Humidesulfovibrio mexicanus: one gene and its partner. The protein of the gene in region 1 interacts with the protein of each later gene in a pairwise test. Links are inferred from orthologs where the notes say so. Each region holds a gene or a part of one and is shown on either strand. Other genes may lie near its edges.

Region 1 (4,421 bases):
CATGAGCCCGCGCAAATCCAGCCCAAAGCCGCCCTCTCCAAGCGACAGCACAAGCCGGGCCAGCGCCGGAAGCTCCGCCTCCTCCACCCCGGCCTTCTGCTCCTCGCCCATGTTCACCTCGATGAGCACGGGTTGCAGCACCCGCGCCTCCCTGGCGCGCTTGGCCAGCTCGCGGGCCAGCTTCTCGGAGTCCACACTGTGGACAAGTCCGAAACGGCCCACCACGGACTTGGCCTTCTTGCTCTGCAAGCCGCCCACGAAGTGCCACAGGATGTCCTCGCCCACCAGCTCGTCCTGCTTGGCCAGGGCCTCCTGCGCGTACGACTCGCCGAACTCGCGCTGGCCGCAAGCCACAAGCGCGCGGATGTCCGAAGCGGGATGGAACTTCGAAATCGCCACCAGGCGCACCGAATCCGGCGCCCTGCCGGCCTGCGTGCAGGCCGCCGCCATGCGCGCGCGCACGGATTCCAGGTTGCGGCAAAGCTCCTCACGACGCCCGACTGTGGATGTATCGTTCATGCGGGCTGCATAGGACAAAAGAAGGGCCGAGGCAACGCGGCGGGAAAGGGAAAAGGCGGAGAGACGACGCGGGGGAGCGGGGAAACTTTTTTCAAAAAGTTTCCCCGCTCCCCCGCACCCCCTCACCCCTTCAAAAACGTTTATAGGGGGAATGGGGGGCAATCGCGCAAGAAGCTGCGCCCGGGGACTAGTCCATGTACGCGCGCCCCACGTTGAAGCCCTTGGCCACCACAGGACCGACGCCATAATACAGGCTCGCGCCCGGCGCGTAGATAAGGGGCTGCAGAAGGGACAAATCCACATGCCCGTCGGCCCCGAGCACCGACTCCTCCGCCTTCACGTCCACAATCTCGCCCACGAACTGCGTGTGCCCGCCCAAATCAAGCGTCTGCACAAGGCGGCACTCTATGGCCACAGGGAACTCGGCCACGTACGGCGCATCCACAAGCTCGCTTCTGACCGGCGTCAGCCCGGCCACCGCAAACTTGTCCGCCACCGCGCCCGAGACCATGCCCATGTAGTCCGCCTGCGCCACCTGGCTCTGGCCCGCAATGCTCACCGTGAACGCCCGGCGCGCCATGATGGCCGCGTAGCTGTGCCGCTCCTTGCGGATGGACACCGCCAGGCACGGCGGCGCGGAACAGCAGATGCCCGCCCATGCCGCCGTCATCGCGTTCGCCTTGCCCGCCGCGTCGTATGATCCCACCACCCACACCGGCGTGGGATAGGCCAGGGTCTTGGCTCCAAGTGACTTCTTCATGTGTCGCGCTCCTTGGCTGAAGATTCGTTGGGGGCACAATGGCCCAGGCCGACATGGTTCCGCAAGACGGCAGGGAGTATAGTATCGGGGGAGTGGGGAAACTTTTTGAAAAAAGTTTCCCCACTCCCCCGCCCCCCCTCGCCCCTTCAAAAACTTTTCATGGGAAGAACAAAGGGCGCAGACGCACGCTGGCCGACGCCGACAGCGAGGCCGGAAGGCGTGAACCGTTGGAACAGGGAGCCCGGCATAGGCCAAGCCATGACTCCGTGGCGCTGCGGCGGCCAATGGCGCCCCTTGTGCATCCGCCCGCGCGCTGGTACATGCTTGAGCGATGACCAACGCAGCGCCCACCCCGCCCAAGGCGGACCTCCTGAACCTCACCCGCTCCGAGCTGGAAGCCTTTGTGCTGGACGAGCTCAAGCAGCCCCGCTTCCGCGCGGACCAGCTGTGGCACTGGCTGTGGCACAAGAACGCGGCGGACTTCTCGGCCATGACCAATCTCTCCGCCGCGCTCAAGGCGAAGCTCGCGGAGCGCGCCGCCATCGTGCGCCCGTCAATCGACGTAGTCCGCGTCAGCCGCGACGGCACCATCAAGCTGCTCTTGCGCCTGGCCGACGGCGAGCGCGTGGAGACCGTGCTCATTCCCATGGCCGGACACTACACCCTGTGCCTGTCCACCCAGGTGGGCTGCGCCATGGGCTGCACCTTCTGCTCCACCGGAGAGTTGGGCTTCACCCGCAACATGACCATGGGCGAAATTCTGGGGCAGATTCTCGCGGCGCGCGCGCACATTGCGGAAAACGCCCTGCCGCCCTTGAAAAACCTCGTCTTCATGGGCATGGGCGAACCGCTCATGAACCTCACGGAACTGCTGCGCAGCCTGGAGACCCTGGGCAGCCCGGAGGGCATTTCCATCTCGCCCAGGCGCAGCACGGTCTCCAGCGTCGGCATTCCGCAAGGACTCAAAATTTTGGGAGACTCAGGCCTTGCCGTGCCCGCCATCAGCCTGCACGCGCCCACCCAGGAGCTGCGCGAAAAGCTCATGCCAAAGGCCGCCCGCGTGCCGCTGGAAGAGCTTCTCGCCTGTCTGGACAACTACCCGCTCAAGCAGCGCGAGCGCGTGACCTACGAATACATCCTGCTCGGCGGGGTGAACGACTCCATCGCCCATGCCAAGCAGTTGGTGCGGCTTCTGGGCCAGCGCCGCTGCAAGGTCAACCTCATCAGCTACAATCCCCCCCCGCCGCAGACCGGCCCCGCGCCCTACTCCGCCCCGGACCCCGAAGGCGTGCTGGCCTTCGAGAACTACCTCCGGAGCAAGCGCATCACCACGTTTCTGCGGCGCAGCATGGGCCAGGACATTGCCGCGGCCTGCGGCCAGCTGAAACTTTTGACCGGATAATCAACCCCTTGACCCGGCCTGACGGCAGGCCGCTTTTTGTTCTTGCCAGGGCTGGCCCAATTTTATAGTAGCCAGCCCTTCCAAAAAAATATATGGCGTCATTCGTCGGGACACCGGCGTTATTCCAAGCCCAGGAGGGTCCATACATGGCCAATCTTCCCATGGTTCCCACCCGCGCCTTCTTCACCAAGGGCGTTGGCGTTCACAAAAACAAACTGCAATCCTTCGAGCTGGCCCTGCGCGAGGCCGGCATCGAAAAACAGAACCTCGTCTACGTGTCCAGTATTTATCCGCCCAACTGCCAGCTGGTGACCCTTGAAGAGGGCGTGAAGGAACTGCATTCCGGCCAGATCACCTTCTGCGTCATGGCGCGCAACCAGACCAACGAAAAGGGCCGCCTGGTGGGCAGCTCCGTGGGCCTGGCCATTCCGGCCGACAAGGAGCACTACGGCTACATCTCCGAGCACCACAGCTTCGGCGAGGAGGAGAAGGAACTGGGCGACTTCGCCGAGGACCTGGCCTCCACCATGCTGGCCACCACCCTGGGCGTGGATTTCGACCCCGAGGTCGGCTACGACGCCCGCCGTGAGGTGTACCTCATGAGCGGCAAGATCATCGACTCCATCTCGGCCCCGGTTTCCGCCATGGGCGCAGCCAACATGTGGACCACCACGGTCTCGGCCGTGGTCTTCATCCTGTAGAGCCCGGCCGCAGCAAACAGACTGAACGAACAGGGCCTCCCGTTTCCGGTTCACGGGAGCGGGAGGCCCTGGCATAAGGAAAGAACGCCATGTCCACCATCAAGCGAATCCTGCGCGACGGCGCCAAGGACAACCTGACGCCGCTGACCACCCTGGACCCCGACTCCATCACCGACTTCGACGAGCTGCTTACGGCCATGGGCCGCACGGCCTTTGGCGGCCGCAGCCTGGGCGAGGCGCTGGACGTGCTGCAGGCCATGGTGGAGGATCCCGACTGCGTGGTGGTGGGCACCTTCTCCGGCGCAATGACCGTGGCCAAGCAGAGCAAGCTGCTCATCAAGATGCTCGACGAGGGCTGGCTGGACGTGGTGGTGTCCACGGGCGCGCTCATGGCCCACGGCTTCATCGAGTCCCTGGGCCTCAAGCACTTCAAGTACGACTCGGGCATGAACGACAAGGCGCTCTTCGACGCCGGGTACAACCGCGTGTACGACACCCTGGAGCCCGAGGCCAACTTCACCCAGGCCGAGCTCGTCATGCGCGAGGTGATGCACCAGCTCATGGACGAGCAGAAGGTCCAGCACCTCTCCAGCGAGCGCATCTGCCGGGCCATCGGCAAGCACCTGTGCAAGAAGTACGACGGCCCCGGCATCCTCAAAAGCGCGTATCAGAAGAACGTGCCGGTCTACATTCCGGCCTTCACGGACTCCGAACTGGCGCTCGACGTGGCCTGCGCCATCCTGGCCAAGGACTTCGGCCACCTGCTGGGCGAGAAAGGCCCGGAGGAGCTGCCCTTCCAGTTCAACCCCTTTCTGGACCTGTTCAGCTATTCCAAGAAGATGCACGGGGCCAAGAAGATGGGCATCTTCACCATTGGCGGCGGCGTGCCGCGCAACTGGGCCCAGCAGGTGGGGCCGTTCTTCGATGTCATGAGCGACCGCCTGGAGCGCGACCTGCCCGCGCGGCGCTTCCACTACGCCATCCGCATCTGCCCGGAGCCCGTGCACTGGGGCGGCCTTTCCGGCTGCACCTACCAGGA
Region 2 (4,072 bases), on another replicon or contig:
GCCAAGGCCGTGGCCATTCCGCTGGACCGCGAGGTCATCCACACCCTGCCGCAGGAGTTCATCGTGGACGACCAGCGCGGCATCGCCGACCCGCTGGGCATGGCGGGCGTGCGGCTGGAGGTCAAGGTCCACATCGTCACCGGCGCGGTCACCAGCGCGCAGAACATCGTGCGCTCCTGCCACCGCAGCGGGCTCGATGTGGCCGACATCGTGCTCGAGTCCCTGGCCTCCAGCAAGTCCGTGCTCTCCGACGAGGAGCGCGAGATCGGCGTGTGCCTTGTGGACCTGGGCGGCGGCACCACGGACATCGCCATCTTCTCCAAGGACTCCATCAAGCACACGGCGGTGCTGGCCCTTGGCGGCAACAACCTGACCAACGACATCGCCTTCGGCCTGCGCACGCCCATGACCAGCGCGGAAAAGATCAAGATCGAGCACGGCTGCGCCCTGGCCGAGATGGTCAAGGTGGACGAGGGCATCGAGGTGCCCAGCGTGGGCGGCCGCGACTCCCGCGCCATGAGCAAACGCGTGCTGGCGGAGATTTGCGAGCCCCGGTGCGAGGAGATTCTGGCCCTGGTGGACCAGGAACTCATCAAGAGCGGCTTCAAGAATCAGATCGCCGCGGGCGTGGTCTTGACCGGCGGCACCTCGCTCATCGCGGGGATGCAGGACCTGGCCGAGCAAGTCTTCGATCTGCCGGTGCGCATCGGCTACCCCGAGTACGTGGGCGGCCTCTACGACATGGTGAACAACCCCAAGTACGCCACGGCGGTGGGCCTTCTGCTCTACGGAGCCGAGAAGCGCCAGGTGCCGAACTCCGGCGGGGGGGACTTCCGGATCCGCGAGGACAACGTCTTCAACCGGATCCTGGGACGCATGAAGAAGTGGTTCGTCGACATCGCCTAAGAGGCGTTTCGATCAAGGGGAAGTTTCACGTACTGTAGCCAAAGAGCTTTTGGGAGGAGGAACCCATGGCACATTTCGAGATCGAGAACGACATGAGCGCAAAAATCAAAGTCATCGGCTGCGGCGGCGGCGGCGGCAACGCCATCAACAACATGATCCAGTCGCGCCTGTCCGGCGTCAGCTTCATCGCGGCCAACACCGATGCCCAGGATATCGAGAAGTCCCTGGCCGACCACACCATCCAGCTGGGCGGCAAGCTCACCAAGGGCCTTGGCGCCGGGGCGAATCCCGAGGTCGGCCGCAACGCCGCCCTTGAGAGCATCGACCAGGTGCGCGAGCTGGTGCAGAACACCGACATGGTGTTCATCACCGCGGGCATGGGCGGCGGCACCGGCACCGGCGCGGCGCCGGTCATCGCCCAGGCCGCCAAGGAGGCCGGGGCCCTCACCGTGGCCGTGGTCACCAAGCCCTTCTACTTCGAGGGCCGCCGCCGTATGCAGCAGGCCGACAAGGGCATCGCCGAGTTGCGGCAGGTGGTGGACTCCATCATCACCATCCCCAACGACCGCCTGCTGCAGATGGCCGCCAAAAAGGCCGGCTTCGGCACCATGCTGAAAAAGGCCGACGAAGTGCTGTATTACGCGGTCAAAGGCATCGCGGACCTCATCACCGTGCACGGCCTCATCAACCTGGACTTCGCGGACGTGAAGGCCATCATGACCAACTCCGGCCTGGCCCTCATGGGCACGGGCATCGCCTCCGGCGAAAACCGCGCCCGCGAGGCCGCGCTCAAGGCCATCACCAGCCCGCTTCTGGAGGATGTCTCCATCGCCGGGGCGCGCGGGGTGCTGTTCAACATCACCGCCAGCGAGGACATGAGCACCGACGAAATCCAGGAGGTCTCCGACCTCATCGCCAAGGAAGCCCACGAGGACGCCAACATCGTCTTCGGCGTGGTGGCCGACCCCGACGCCGGCGACGAACTCTGCGTCACCGTCATCGCCACCAGCATCGACCAGCGCGAGGCCGCGCCCAAGCCGGAGAAGGAGACCAAGCCGCTCTTGAACCCGGTTCCCGTCGCCCCCAAGCAGGGCCTGCGCCGCACCGGCACCATCGCCTCGGTCATCGCCAACTCCAACCGCGATCTGCCCGCCTTCGTGCGCGCCAACGCGGTCAAGACGGGCGACGGACGGCAAGCTTACGCCTCCATGCGCGCCATGGGCGCGGGCGAAGAGGAATTCCTCTTCGAGGATGAGGCCCTGGACACCCCGGCCTTCATCCGCCGCAACGCGGATTAGACCGTGGGCAGGCGCCCTTCCGGGGCGGAGCGGCGGCGCGAGCAGTCACGCGGTCGCCCACCCCGGCCCGGACAGGCCCCGGCCCAAACGCCGGACCTCGGCGGCCGCCTTCCCGTGGCGCTTCTGGTCCCCGGCGACGAGGGCATGGGTCTCTCGGCCCTGGGATGGCAGGTGGTGCATCGCCTGCTGTCCCAGGAGCCCGGGCTGGCCGTGGAACGCTTCTTCCTCGGCAAGGGCTTTAACGCGCCTGCCGCGCATGACAGCGGCAGGGATCTGACACTCTTCCCCTTGATGGCGGCGAGCGTCAGTTTCGAGGAGGACTTCCTCCCCCTCCTCAGGACGCTCGCCGCAGCGGGCGTTCCGCCTTCACGGGCGGAACGCCCGGACTACCCCCTGGTTCTGGTGGGAGGACCGGTGGCCTTTCTGAACCCCGCTCCGCTGGCCCCGCTGGCGGACGCCTTCTGGGTCGGCGAGGCCGAGGCCGGGCTGACGGAATTCTGCCTGGCCATGAAGCGCGCGGCCTTCGACGGTGTGCCCAAGCAGGAGTTTCTGGCCTCCGTGAAGGACATGCCGGGGCTGTACGTGCCGGGGATGAGCACGCTCCCGGTGCGGCGCGTTCTGGCGCTGGAACGGGACCGGCCGGGCCTCTTGGCCTGCCCGGCGGCATCGGGCTTCACAGGGCCGAAGGCGGCTTTTGCGGACGCCATGCTGCTGGAGATCAACCGGGGCTGTCCCCACGCCTGCCGCTTTTGCGCGGCGGGCTACATCTACCGTCCCCCGCGCCACGCCCGCATGGACGACCTGGTGCGGCTTGTGGAAGAGGCCGCCCCGCCCAAGGTCGGGCTTGTGGGCACGGCCCTTACCGACTGGCCGGACCTGCTGCCCTTTCTCCGCTGGCTGGCCGACCGCAAGACCAAATTCTCCCTGTCTTCCCTGCGGGCCGATGGCCTGGGCGAAGAATTGTTGGAATTCCTTCGCCAGTGCGGCATACGCACCATCACCCTGGCCCTGGAGGGCGCGAGCGAACGCTTGCGGCGCGCGGCCAACAAAAAGCTGGATGCCGAGGTGTTCCTTGACGCGGTGGAGCGCTGCGCCCGGCTGGGCGTGAACCACCTGCGCCTGTACCTCATCATCGGCTGGCCCTGGGAAACGGCTGAAGACTACGACGAGCTCGAAGCGTTTTTGGGGCAGGTCATGGCCGCGCGCGACCGCGGACACGGAGCCAGGACACGAGAGTTCATGCGCATCACGCTCGGGGCCAGCTGCCTGGTGCCCAAGCCCTTCACCCCCATGCAGTGGGCGCCCATGATGTCCGAGGCTGGGCTGCTGGCCGGGCAGAAGCGCCTGACTGAAATGACCCGCAAATTGCGGGGCTTGGCCTTGCACGTGGACGCGCCGTTTCAGGCGCGGCTGCAGGGCGTGCTCTCGCGTGGCGGGGAAGAGACGTTCCGGCTAGTGGAACTGGCGGCCGAGGGGGGCTGGAAAAAGGCCATGCGCCGCTTCGAAACCGAAACGGCGGACATCCTGGACCGCCAGCGCGGCGAAACCGAAGCCTTCCCCTGGGAGGTCGTGGACATCGGCGTCTCGCGCCAGCTTTTGTGGCGGGAGTATGGCCGCGCAGACCGCGCGGTGCACAGTCCCGGCTGCCCGGCGTTGGGCTGCGCGGGCTGCGGGGCGTGCGGCATGGACCGCTGGCTGGAGCAAATCTGAAATGGACTCCGCACGGGAGCCCGGACTTAGGCCCCTCAGGTAAAGCCGCCTCCGCCGCCGCACCCTCCGGTCGGTCCCATCGGCGGGGCCGAAGCGACCCCGCCGCCCACACGCACGGCGCAGGCGGACAGGCGGCGATCCGGCTTGTCCGCCCCGCA

Evidence for each region. The genes of interacting proteins can lie anywhere in the genome.
Region 2: the proteins of rlmN (region 1) and ftsZ interact in binary tests that used the Escherichia coli proteins (3 or more experiments, as listed by UniProt). The link is inferred for Humidesulfovibrio mexicanus from one-to-one orthologs.

Annotation. Positions count from the first base shown.
Region 1 is NZ_FZOC01000006.1:166,168-170,588, forward strand. What follows is about bases 825-3,645. They hold rlmN (23S rRNA (adenine(2503)-C(2))-methyltransferase RlmN), read left to right. Parts: upstream 825-1,610; coding sequence 1,611-2,681; downstream 2,682-3,645. Other genes in these bases: CHB73_RS13020 (flavin reductase family protein), read right to left, coding at 825-1,279; CHB73_RS13030 (pyruvoyl-dependent arginine decarboxylase), read left to right, coding at 2,828-3,382; CHB73_RS13035 (deoxyhypusine synthase family protein), read left to right, coding at 3,472-3,645. Outside these bases: CHB73_RS13015 (YggS family pyridoxal phosphate-dependent enzyme), read right to left, coding at 1-519; more of CHB73_RS13020, read right to left, coding at 707-824; more of CHB73_RS13035, read left to right, coding at 3,646-4,421.
Region 2 is NZ_FZOC01000002.1:70,853-74,924, reverse strand. The notes cover bases 130-3,087. They hold ftsZ (cell division protein FtsZ), read left to right. Parts: upstream 130-971; coding sequence 972-2,204; downstream 2,205-3,087. Other genes in these bases: CHB73_RS04115 (radical SAM protein), read left to right, coding at 2,319-3,087; ftsA (cell division protein FtsA), read left to right, coding at 130-906. In the rest of the region: more of ftsA, read left to right, coding at 1-129; more of CHB73_RS04115, read left to right, coding at 3,088-3,914; CHB73_RS04110 (FmdB family zinc ribbon protein), read right to left, coding at 3,950-4,072. UniProt on the Escherichia coli protein: Essential cell division protein that forms a contractile ring structure (Z ring) at the future cell division site. The regulation of the ring assembly controls the timing and the location of cell division.